DNA from 4 places in the Pseudoalteromonas sp. MMG024 genome. Region 3 is predicted to be linked to each of the others. Evidence: predicted binding sites of a transcription regulator. Region 3 holds the regulator's gene; each other region holds the start of a gene.
The links. Region 3 encodes sigma-54, which starts transcription at its own class of promoters, with help from an activator protein. Its sites were predicted from a motif close to GTTGGCACGNNNNTNGNNT; they were not measured.
Positions count from the first base shown of each region.

Region 1: the regulator sigma-54 is predicted to act here: its motif matches at 1,633-1,651, upstream of L1068_RS05795 (HAD-IIB family hydrolase).
Region 2: the regulator sigma-54 is predicted to act here: its motif matches at 1,659-1,677, upstream of flgJ (flagellar assembly peptidoglycan hydrolase FlgJ).
Region 4: the regulator sigma-54 is predicted to act here: its motif matches at 1,853-1,871, upstream of L1068_RS11650 (PAS domain-containing sensor histidine kinase).

Region 1 covers NZ_JAKFZO010000004.1:253,086-256,300, forward strand. The annotation lists gene L1068_RS05795 (HAD-IIB family hydrolase) at 1-1,589, opposite strand, end outside; gene L1068_RS05800 (lipid-transfer protein) at 1,852-3,021, shown strand.
Region 2 covers NZ_JAKFZO010000008.1:88,856-92,070, reverse strand. The annotation lists gene flgK (flagellar hook-associated protein FlgK) at 1-620, opposite strand, end outside; gene flgJ (flagellar assembly peptidoglycan hydrolase FlgJ) at 620-1,609, opposite strand; gene L1068_RS09390 (flagellar basal body P-ring protein FlgI) at 1,744-2,838, opposite strand; gene flgH (flagellar basal body L-ring protein FlgH) at 2,847-3,215, opposite strand, start outside.
Region 3 covers NZ_JAKFZO010000005.1:160,140-163,354, reverse strand. The annotation lists gene lptA (lipopolysaccharide transport periplasmic protein LptA) at 1-144, shown strand, start outside; gene lptB (LPS export ABC transporter ATP-binding protein) at 141-866, shown strand; gene L1068_RS06560 (RNA polymerase factor sigma-54) at 945-2,441, shown strand; gene hpf (ribosome hibernation promoting factor) at 2,464-2,751, shown strand; gene ptsN (PTS IIA-like nitrogen regulatory protein PtsN) at 2,753-3,208, shown strand.
Region 4 covers NZ_JAKFZO010000010.1:144,853-148,067, forward strand. The annotation lists gene L1068_RS11635 (glycosyltransferase family 4 protein) at 1-283, opposite strand, end outside; gene L1068_RS11640 (Hpt domain-containing protein) at 309-626, shown strand; gene L1068_RS11645 (gluconeogenesis factor YvcK family protein) at 623-1,513, opposite strand; gene L1068_RS11650 (PAS domain-containing sensor histidine kinase) at 1,986-3,215, shown strand, end outside.

The DNA.
Region 1 (3,215 bases), on a different contig from region 3:
CTGTCGTTTTCGCTGTCGCCAAGCGCCACACTGAGCCAGCCTCCGGGCAGTTCGTGCTTTATTTGGTTAAACAACCATTCAAGCGCAACGCCTTTGCTTTCGTCGCCACACACATGCAAAAATCGCCCGCCTTCAATAATGGTTGTGCCGTTTTCGCGCATGCGTTTTATAAATGCCTTTTTTTGACAGGCATCACCAAGCCAATGAAGTGGCTCTGAGTAGTGGCGTAGTTTGGCTTTTTCAGCGTCTTTTTCGCTTAGGCCTGTAAGCTCGGCTAATTGGCTATTGCTCATTTGCGAAAAACCTTTGTAAAGGTGTGCTAAGTCGCTGGCATGCTGTTTAAGTTGGCTTAACCAAAAGCTGCGTGGTTGGCCAAACTCTTTTATGTAAAATTCACCAAACTCAACCAAGTTCGTTGGTGTGATCATATTCTCTTTTAACCATTTTTTTGGCAAAAATATCGCTGCGCCATTTTCTACTACAAAGGGTGTGGCCAGCCCCAATTGACCACGAATGGCCACTGTTTCTTTATAGGTTTTACTGGTGCAGGGAATAATTGGAAAATCGAGCTCATGGCACAAAAACACACTGACTTTTGCAGGTTGAAATTCATAGCTGTAATGGTCGAGCAAGGTACCATCAAGATCGGTAAATATTGCGAGCTTTTCAGGAAAGCATAACTGTTTAAAACGCCCGGTTACGTCAACAATTTTGCGCACTTCATTTAGGTGCAGGGTAATATCTGTATTTTCACTAAACTCTGCTAAACCAATGCGTGTAAGCCTTTCAAAAAACAGTACGAAGCGATCAATTTCTTGTTCGCTCATTATTTTGTTGTTTGCGAGTACGGTTTGGGATTGGCGTAGTTTGGTTTCTTGCTCTTTACGCCATTTGGCCACCACATCAAAACTGGGAGCTTTTAGCATAATCCAGCGGTCTATTCGCTGAAATACTTTTTGATACGGGCCACTTAGTTGATTATTAACGTAATTTCGCCATGTGCCATTTTGGTCTTCAGTATGTTCAAGCTGATTTATGGGTGTTAAAAGCGCGCTTTGTGGCTCTGCGTTAAGCCCTACGCACCACCCTTCTAAAATAATCACATCTGGAGGCGATGAAATTTTTGTCCATTTGTCGGCTGGAAATGGGTTATCTGTGGCTTTATTAAATCGGCGAATAAATAATGGGCGTTTAAGCGTTTTGCGCGTAAGCGCTGCTAAGTCATGATCTAGCTGTTCTATTTTGTGGGTACCGGGAACACCACGTGTACCAAGTAATGGATGAATGTTTGTTGCCAGTTCTTCGCGTTCAGATGCTGATAAGTAATAATCATCGAGCGAAATCGACACTACATTTAAGCCAAAATACATGCGTAAATATTGATTCAAAAAATCCGTTAGCGTGCTTTTTCCCGATCCCTGACACCCGTTAATACCAATTACCAATGTTTGCTTTGTTCTATTTTGGTGCAGTGCAATTTGCTCAGCGATTGGTGCATACCAAGTTTTAATGGTTTTTTTAACTTCCTGAGAAAGCGAGTGTTTTTCTATAAATTTAGTCAGAAACTTGGCTGAGAGTGCTTGCACCATATTAATGCATCCTTTGAACGTTTTAATAAGCTATTTATTAATGAGTCAAGGAATGTGCCAACGCAGACTAGCACTTTTGGGTTTTGCTATGTAACTCAACAAAGGACGAGAACATGGTTTTATATTCCTTCAAGTGCGTTATTTTTACCGTTTATGTGTTCTATTACACAAACAAAGTGTTAAAAGTTGGGCTTTCGCGTTAAGGTTTAAATCACCTCTCAACTGGTATTAAATTTCAGAAAATAAAAACAATAGGCTGAAAATGAAAAATGTAATCATTGCTGGCGTTGGTATGACACAGTTTTGTAAACCGGGCCAACAAGAGCCGTACCGTGTAATGGCTGCAAACGCTATTCGACTGGCGCTCACAGACGCTGGAATTAACGTAAGCCAAATAGAACAAGGATATGCCGCTTATATTTACGGCGATAGCACCTGTGGGCAACATGCATTTTATGATGTTGCTCAAACCGGTATTCCTATCATTAATGTTAATAATAATTGCTCAAGTGGGTCTACGGCGCTTTATGCTGCGAGGCAAGCAATTTTATCTGGCGAGGTTGAATGTGTTGTTGCGTTTGGCTTTGAGGAAATGCAACCCGGTGCGTTAGGGTCACATTGGTCTGACAGAGAAAACCCATTTGATAGAGCTAACGCGGTATATGATAAATTTGGTATTGCAAAAGCGCCTATTGCTCTTCGCGCATTTGGTGCAGCCGGTAAACATTACATGGAAAAATATAATGTAAGCAGCGAGCTTTATGCAAAAGTCGCCGTAAAATCACGAAGCCACGCCATACATAACCCTTATTCATTATTTTCTACGCCACTCACCGTAGAAAGTGTGCTTAATGACAGAATAATTTTTGATGATTATATGACGCGCACTATGGCATGCCCGCCTACCTGTGGCGCTGCCGCCGCAATTCTGTGTAGCGACGCTTTTGCTAAAAAACACAATATTACACAGGGGGTGAAAATTATTGGCCAAGCAATGGCAACCGACACTGAAGAGTCATGGCACGACCCTATTCTTTCGGTGGGTGCCGGTATGACCAAACGCGCTGCCTATAAAGCCTTTAACCTAGCGGGTGTTTCACCTAAAGATGTTGACGTAGTGGAATTACATGACTGCTTTACCACCAATGAAGTAATTAATTATGAAGCGCTAGGATTATGTGAAGAAGGCGAAGCAATTAAGCTGATTTCAGACGGTGATAATACTTACGGCGGTAAGTTTGTGATTGGACCATCCGGTGGTTTGATGTCAAAAGGTCATCCCATTGGTGCAACAGGCATAGCGCAATGTGTTGAATTAAGCTGGCATTTACGCGGCCAAGCAGGCCAAAGGCAGGTTGAGGGCGCAAGGCTTGCGTTGCAGCATAATGTTGGCTTAGGTGGCGCTGTGGTAGTTACCCTATATCAAAAGTAGTTTTGAATTCTGATACATATAAAAATATCGCCAAAAGGCGCTATTTTTCAAAACATAAAATGCTTTCTAAATTAGAACGGCATTTTGAAGCCTAATGATCATAGGCTGCTTATAAGTGCTGATGTGTTATGAAAGCCGCATTCTTTCGTCTATTTTGTAACTTTCATAACTGTTTAGCACACGTTATTTCTAAT
Region 2 (3,215 bases), on a different contig from region 3:
ATGTCGATGTATTCAGATAGCTCTTTAATTGCCAAATCACGCTGATTGATAGTGCCATTTAGAGCACTGCCATCAGGCCCCGATGTTCCAGAAGCAATTGATAAGTTTAGCTCGCTAATCTTAGTGATAAGTGAATTAGCTTCATTCGCATAGATTTCGAGCTGATCGTTAACGATGGTTTTTTGATCAAAAACGATACCCGATAATCGGTTAAGCTGATCGATGTAACCTTGGGCATTACTAAAAAACAGGGAGCGACTAACACTAGACGATGGTTGGTTTAAACTATCTTGTAACGAGCCAAACAACGAGTTTATGCTCGTTCCGAGACTATTAGACTCTTCAGCAAATAGGCTATCTACTCGCGCGGACTCGCTAACAATTTGGTTGTAAAAAGCCGCATTGGAAATATCGCGATTAAGCTGCTCTTGCGCAAAACTATTCACTAAGCGGAAAGTTTGCCCAAGTCCAACTTGATTATCGAACAGTGTTCTATGTTCTGTGCGCTCTCGAACATAACCTTCGGTATTGACGTTGGTAATGTTTTTACTGGTAGTTTGAAGTAACTCTGAGCTTGCACGTACACCTGAGTTTGCAATATTAAGTAGATTAAAAGACATTAGTTAGTGCCTCCTAAACTTGTTATCGAACTTTTCATCATATCTTTTACATTTATTCCTGAAGCGACAGCATCGAGTGCTTGCGTAAATTCACTGCGCTTTAACACGTCTTTTATTTTATCTGCATAATTAGGGTCAGTTGCATACCCTGCTTTTTGTAATTCATCGAGGTACTGAGATGGGTTTGATGTTATTTTTAGCGCTGACTGATAGCGTGGGTTTTGCTGTAAAAAATTCACAAAATCATCAAAACTTTCGGCAATGCTGTTATACGCTCTAAAATTAGATTGTTTTTTAACGGCAACGCCTTGTTCAAATTCAAGCGAAGCTTTCGCGGTTTTATCACCTTGCCATGCACGATCAGCTTTAATATTGAAAAAATTATTTGAGCTTTGCCCATCACTTTTAGTAATCACATGTTTTCCCCAGCCTGTTTCAAGCGCTGATTGCGCTAACATAACAGCTGGACTTAACCCTATTTTTTCAGCTGCGTTTTTAGCGTGCTGCCAAAGCTCAGAAACAAACGACTGCTCATTTTCAAAGGCAGTACCTTCACCTGTTGTATTTATCTGTTGTGGTGAATCTGTATTTGCGGTATTCAATGAAGGCTTTTGCATTGGCGCAATTTGGCTTGATGAAAACAAACTTGCAGGGGTGTATTTTCCTGGCGTTGGTGAAAGTTGCTGGACAATAATATCGGCAAGCCCTAATGCTCCACTTTGTGAAAGCTCCATAGAAAGCTGCTGATCGTGCATATCACGATAAAATTTAACGCTGCTTTCATTAAACGGGCTATCTTCGTCTTCAAATGCTTCATTGGCTTTACGCATACTTTTAAATAGCATTTGGGTAAAAATAGATTCAAACTGAGCTGCAACTTGCTTAAGCGCCTTTTTATCAGGATCGCCTTGCAGCGCTTCTTGACGTAAAGAATCTAAGTTACTCAAGTCAAAGAAACTTTGTTGATGATTTATGTTGTTACCATCCATAAGTCAGCTCTCATTCAATAAATTGGCTACGAAATAAACTAATAATTCAATGCAAAAATCAAGCCAAAGAAACCAAACTAGAACGCTAAACAAAAAAGCCCTGCAATGCAGGGCTTTAGTAACAATCTTTAAACTTAAATAACGATTAGCTGGCCACTTATTGCGCCCGCCTCTTTCAGCGCTTCAAGTATTGCCATTAAATCACCTGGCGCTGCGCCGACTTCGTTAATCGCTCGCACGAGATCATCTAAACTCGCACCCGGGTCAAACACAAAGGCACGAGTATCATCGCGGGCTACATCGATAATGCTTTGCTCGGTAACAACCGTTTGCCCACCAGCAAGTGCGTTGGGTTGATTAACGTTTTGCTGCTCTGCAATCGTGACAGTCAATCCACCATGGGTGATTGCAGCGGGCTCTAAAGTGACATTTTTACCAATCACGATAGTGCCTGTACGCGAATTAACGATAATTTTTGCGCTGTTATCAGCTGGTTCGAATTCAAGGTTTTCTAAAGTAGCAAGGTAAGCTACGCGCTGCGCTGGATCGCGTGGTGCTAACACTTTAACCGACGCTGCGTCCATCGCTGTGGCTGTATTGGGACCTACTAAATCGTTTATCGTGTCAGACAAGGCTTTTGCAGTAGAGAAATCAGGGCGGTGCAGATTAAATGTAATGTGATCACCTTGGTTAAACGGCGATGCGACCGCACGTTCGACAATCGCTCCATTTGGAACACGGCCCACAGTTGGTGTATTTACTAATACTTTACTGCCATCAGCACCTTCGGCGCCTAATCCGCTAACCACCATGCTGCCTTGTGCAATTGCATACACGTTGCCATCAACGCCCTTTAGAAAGGTTTGAATTAATGTACCACCGCGCAAGCTTAATGCGCTACCAATTGACGATACAGTAACATCGATTGTTTGGCCCGGTTTCACGAAAGGCGGTAAATCAGCATGTACAGCTACTGCTGCGACATTCTTAATCTTAGGCTTTAAGTTTGCAGGTAAAGTGATACCAAAACTGCTGAGCATGGCTTTAAAACTTTGCTCGGTAAAGCTACTTTTTTCGCCTGTGCCAGGCAAACCAACAACTAAACCATAACCAACAAGCTGGTTACTACGCACCCCTTCAACAACGGTCACATCTTTAATGCGTTCTGCTGTTGTTGGGAAACTAAAAAGACTAAGAAGCGCGATAAAACCAATAGCAAAATTACGCATGCGACCTCCTAAAAAGGGTTTAATGGGCTTAAGAAGAACTGCGCTAACCAGCCTGCTTCTTGTGCATCTGCCAGTGCCCCTTTACCAGAGTACTGAATACGTGCGTTTGCAATACGGGTAGACATCACCATATTGTCAGCACTAACATCCTTCGGACGAACGATGCCTTCTAAGCGAATAAATTCTTCACCGGTATTAAGCGTAAGCCACTTTTCACCGCGAATAACTAAATTACCGTTTGGTAATACACGCATCACATTAACTGAAATATTACCGTTTAGACTATTTGACTGATCTGACTTCGCATCGCCTTTATATGAGCCCTCTGAACCAACACCGTATTGCAACGCATCACCATTTATCGTAACTGCATTACC
Region 3 (3,215 bases):
TTTCAACAAAATGGCGACATGATGTCAGCAGATACCATCATCTATGATCGCGCAGCTGAAACAGTGACGTCTAAAAAAGCTGAAAACTCAACTAACCAAGTAAAAACCATCATCAATACGCAAAATGAACAAGGCGGACAATGAGCACATTAATTGCCGAAAAGCTGGCTAAAAGTTACAAATCACGCCAAGTGGTAAAAAATGTTGGTTTAGAAGTGAAAGCTGGCAGCATTGTTGGTTTGCTTGGCCCTAACGGTGCCGGTAAAACTACGACCTTTTACATGATTGTTGGTTTAGTACCGAGCGACAATGGCGTTATTCGCATTGATGATAATGACATTACATTGCAACCAATGCATAGTCGCGCCCGTTTAGGTATAGGCTATTTACCGCAAGAATCGTCGATTTTTAGAAAGCTTACTGTGTATCAAAACATCATGGCGATTCTAGAAACACGCAAAGAACTTAATCGTGTGCAACGCGAAGAAGCGCTCGATGATTTATTAGAAGAATTTAACATTGGCCATATCCGAGATTCACAGGGTATGGCATTGTCGGGCGGTGAACGTCGTCGTGTGGAAATTGCGCGCGCATTAGCCGCAAACCCCAAATTTATCCTGTTAGATGAACCTTTTGCTGGTGTTGATCCTATTTCAGTGATAGATATAAAGAAAATAATTGAGCATTTGAAAAATCGCGGCATTGGCGTGTTAATAACAGACCACAACGTGCGTGAAACCTTAGATGTATGTGAAAAAGCCTACATTGTTTCTCACGGCGAATTAATCGCATCTGGCACGGCTGAAGACGTTTTAAACAACCAAAAAGTACGCGATGTATACCTAGGTGAACAATTCAGACTATAGTAATAGTTATAGGCCTTAACTTTGGAATTGAATTGTTAACTAGCGGCTTGAAATCGAAAGAAGGATTAGAATAACTACATGAAGCAATCTTTACAGCTTCGCCTTGGGCAGCAACTAACAATGACTCCACAATTGCAACAGGCTATTCGCTTGTTGCAGCTGAGTACGTTAGATTTGCAGCAAGAAATTCAAGAAGCGCTTGATGCCAATCCTTTACTTGAAGAAGACATTGACTACAGTGACGATAAACAAAACAACGAAAACACTGAGTCAAACAAAGACGAATCATTAAACGGCGATGATATTGAAGCAGCGCCAAGCCAAAGTGAAATTGAATCAAGCGACGCACTTAGCAACGAGAATATTTCTGAAGATTTAGCTATGGATGTGTCGTGGGATGATTATATCAGCGCCGCACCTGTTTCTGTCAGTAACGCCCCAGCTCCTGACAACGATACTGTATATCAAGGCTCTACCAGCGAATCATTGCAAGATTACTTGATGTGGCAATTACGCTTAACGCCGTTCAGCGACACCGACGAGATGATCGCAACCACAATTGTTGAAGCGGTAGACGATTCGGGTTATTTAACACAAAGTAGCGAAGAAATTTTAGAAGCGGTACAGCAATCTGACGACCAAGAACAAATTGAACTAGACGAAGTTGAAGCGGTACTTAAACGCGTTCAACTCTTTGATCCTGTTGGTATTGCTGCGCGTTCGTTACAAGAATGTTTATTGATCCAGCTCAATCAGTACGACAAAAATACCCCTTGGCTAAACGAAACAAAGAGCGTAATCTCAAACCATATGGAACTTTTAGGGTTACGTGATTATCGTACAATAATGAAGAAGGCTAAACTCAAGGAGCCTGAGTTAAAAGAAGTCTTAACATTAATACATAGCCTTAATCCAAAGCCAGCTGAAAGCATCATAAAAGAAGAACCTGAATACGTGGTTCCCGATGTTTCAGTAAAGAAAATTAAAGGACGCTGGCGCGTTGATTTAAACAACGATAGCATGCCAAAGATCCGCGTGAATGAACAATACGCTGCGCTTACTCGCTCGATGAAATCAAGCACTGACAGCCAGTTTATTCGCAACCATTTGCAAGAAGCAAAATGGTTTATTAAAAGCTTAGAAAGTCGCAATGATACTTTATTAAAAGTAGCCAATTGCATTGTTGAACAACAACAGGCATTCTTTGAATATGGTGACGAAGCAATGAAACCTATGGTTTTAAACGACGTTGCCGAAATGGTCGAGATGCATGAGTCGACTATCTCGCGTGTAACAACGCAAAAATACATGCATACACCACGTGGCATTTATGAGCTTAAATACTTTTTTTCAAGCCACGTTAGCACGGAAAATGGGGGTGAGTGTTCATCCACCGCGATTCGAGCACTGATCAAAAAGCTAGTTGCGGCGGAAAATCCTGCTAAACCATTAAGTGATAGCAAGATTACCGACTTACTAGCAGAACAAGGAATTAAAGTGGCGCGACGCACTATCGCAAAATACCGTGAGTCGCTATCCATACCACCGTCTAATCAGCGCAAGAGCCTGATCTAGACCAAATAGAAGGAAAATGCTTATGCAATTAAACTTAACAGGTCGTCACGTAGAAATTACTGATTCTTTAAGAGACTATGTCACTAACAAATTTGCAAAACTAGAGAGGCATTTTGATCATATAAATAACGTGCACGTTATTCTAGATATTGAAAAACTATCACAAAAAGCAGAAGCTACTATGCATGTTAACGGTGGCGAATTGTTTGCCTCTACCGAGCATCAAGATATGTATGCAGCAATCGATGGCCTGGTCGACAAACTAGACCGCCAAGTAATTAAGCACAAAGAGAAACTTTCTCGCCACTAAAATGAAATTAACCGATATTATTGCTGAGGACTGCGCTAAAACCGCGGTCCTTTTTAATAGCAAAAAAAGACTGTTTGAATTTATTAGCGACCTTGCCCATCAGCAAGCCCCTGATATTACTTCTCAAGAGTTTCTTGAAGCCTTACTGCAACGCGAAAAGCTAGGTAGCACGGGTATTGGTAAAGGCCTCGCCATTCCTCATGGCCGCATTGATGGCCTACAAAATACCATTGGCTTTTTAATTGTAAATCAGTCACCTATTCCGTTTGATGCCATTGACGATAAAGACGTTGATATTTTTATCGTACTGCTCATACCAGAACAAAAGTGCCAGCAACATTTGCAGACTTTAGCCACCATCGCTGATAAACTAAAAGATAAGCAGTTTTGCCGTCAACTACGTCACGCTGAAAATAATCATCAGCTATATCAAATCATTAGTAGTGAGGCGAGTTAACTAAGGG
Region 4 (3,215 bases), on a different contig from region 3:
AAGTAAGTCTACCAATAATGCCCGCTTTGTAACCATGGGTATGCAACACTGTGTTGCTGTGCTGTTTTAAATAATGATGCAAGCTAAGTGGTTTGCCATCTAAACATTGGTAAGCGCAATTTAAGGCTTCAAGTAATTTATAGAGTTGCATATTGTGATGATCTTGGTAAAACAGTACTGACACAGGTACGTTGTTACGCTGCATTAGTTTCACTAATTCAACAATATGCGATTCAATGCCGCCAAATAGGCTAGAATCTAAGAAGAGCACAAGATTTCGCATAAATACCTCCCCAATAAGGAATGCTATGTTTAATCAAACAACTGTAAAACAACTTGAAGCCGACGTTGGTAAAGATGTTTTAGGCCAACTTTTCGCTGTTTTTAAAAGTGAAGCAACCAAACTCACCGAACAGATTATGGCAGTTACAACCCTCGATAACGACGCTGTGCGTTTTAGCCACAGTTTAAAAAGCTGTGCTCGTTCATACGGTGCAGACCAACTTGGTGCCCTTGCAGAAACCCTTGAGGCCCATGCCAAAAATAACGACACTGCCTTTTTTGCTGAGCGTGCATTACTACCCGAAATACACAGTGCCACCATGGCTGCAATACCCATTTCCTAATGCACTTTAATACTGTAGTTCGGCTGTGTGTCATCTTGATAGGGCAGTAATTGCTCAATAATGTGTTTTAACTGCGACTTATTATGCGTGCTACTGTGCTGTTCTTTTTCGATTGCTCTTAAGTCCATCGCTTCAAATGCGTCTGGGGTTAAACACACATCAAAAAATTTATAACCAAGAATTTCCACGGCTTTCGTTACTTGTTCATTTGCCGGAATTGAGTCAACAGCGCTGTGTTCAGGTACCAAATTTTCAATAAAAATTCGGCAGCCTGAAGTGCGACTTAACGCGTCACGAATATCGCTCAGTAAAAGCGGAGGCATAACACTTGTTAATAAGCTACCAGGGCCGAGTAAAATTAAATCTGCGTGAAGAATCGCCTCTACCGCTTGTTGGTTGGCAACAACCGCTTTAGACAAACTTAATTGCTTAGGAAAGGTTGAAAGCGCGTCGATGTGGCACTCGCCAAAAACACGCTCGCCACTTTCACTTGTCGCCACTAAATCTACAGGGCCATTAGCCATGGGTAAAATAGTGTGTTTTACCCCCAGCATGGCACAAAAAATCTTGATGGCGTCGCTGGTGTTATGCGTGACTTGGCTTAGCGCGCTTAATAATATATTGCCAAAACTGTGACCATTTAAGTCGTTGTTTTGTTCAAAACGTTGTTCGCTCAGAATAGTGAGCATATTTTCTGGGTTGCCAAGTGTTTCAGCGCAGCGACGAATATCACCAAAGGCAATTTGGCTTGGGTCTTGGCGCAGTCGTCCTGTGCTTCCACCGTTGTCAGTTGTAGTTACAATTGCTGTGAGTTCACATGGCATATTTTTTAGCGCATCGAGCACCTGTGAAAGACCATGACCACCACCTATACATACAATTTTCATAATACGCCCTCGCCAAATTCTCTACAGAAAGTGATACAAGTTATGTACCAGTCAAAAATAGGTGAAAATATGACTTTATTTGCATTTTGCAATGCAGCTTGCAGGTACTTTCGCTAAACTGAATAGCATAAGGGTCTGTTGAACTTTCAAGTTCGTTTTTGCAGCAGTTTGATTGAGTTTTATACAAGGCAGAGGCTGCGTGGTATAGTTATTCTATGTGAGTCAGCCGATAACACATTAGAAAACCCAATCAAGCGCTGCCGAACGGTTCTTTTGAGCGCACTTTTCTCATTGTTGCCTACATGGATGTAGGTAAGGGGCGAGAGCAGGACGCGTTAGCTTTGCTCGATATTCGCTTAGATTGCTAGGCCACACATCGAGCGCCGTGATAAAAGCACGCTCAAAAAGAACAAAAATAGAACAGCGAAGCTCAACAGACACTAAGCAAATTAATTTGTTTTAAAGAGGTGTCATGGAAAGACTAAATGCGAACGACATGCTGCGAGTGGTTAACGAACTACTAAGCAGCAAAAACGCAGCTGAATTATTAGTGAAACTGCAATTAGGTTTAAAGCCAATTGCTGAAATTAGCGATATTTTGGTACTTACCCAAGACGCAAACCAGTTATGTGCGTTAACCAGCACCTATGAACCATTAAGTGGTGTGTGCTTACTTGAGCCCTCCTTTGTTAAAAAGGCGTTCGAGCGTAACGTTTACGCCGTTAATATTTGCCAGCTCCCAAGTGATTGGATTTTACCTAGCCACTGCCACGAAACCGTTATTTTTGTTGCTAATAACTTTGCAGAACGAAAAGGTGTTTTTGTTCTGTTTATTAAAGATGGTGATGATATTGGGCAAATGGAAAATGCATTGAGTGCAGTCGATACTTTGTTTCGCCAAGCATTTTTACAACTTGATCAGCAGCATCAAATGTCACAAATGTTGTTAGACCGCACTTATGCGTTAACGCAAAGTCAGCAGCGCTTTCAAGCCTACGCAGAGCTCGCATCAGACTGGTTTTGGGAAACTGATGAAAGCATGTGCTTTACCTATTTGTCGTTTTTAGAACAAACCAAACCAAGCAATTTTTCACACTTTTTACACAAAAGCCCGTTAAATATTCGTAGCGACAGTGAAAGCACGCAATTTAAAAAGTGGGAGCATTTTTTACACCTTGTAAGGCAGCACAGTGAAATTCACGAATTCGAGTTTGAAGCGATTGATAATCAGGGGCATCGTGTTTGGGTGTCAATTAGCGGTAAAGCGAAGTTTAACGCAGACAACAGCTTTGCTGGGTATTTAGGCATTGCAAAAGACATTAGCTTTGCTAAACAGCGTGAATATGATCTAAAACTTGCAAAAGAAAAAGCCGAGAGCGCCAATAAAGCAAAATCGCACTTTTTAGCCGTGATGTCTCATGAAATTCGTACTCCAATGAATGCTATTTTAGGCATTTTAGAGTTGTTAGAAGATACTCAGCCGAATGAAAAACAGCTTGAATTAATCGATTTTATGCGAGATAGCGCCAAGTTGTTGCAAGGGGTGATCAGCGATACCTTAGATTTTGCCAAAATTGAATCAGGCACCTTAGCCCTTGAGAATAGCAATGTTAATTTGCATAAGCTGATTAAAAATTTAGTCCAACAATTTGAAACTCAGGCAGTTAAAAAAGGCATTCATTTTAACGCTATTTTAGGTGGT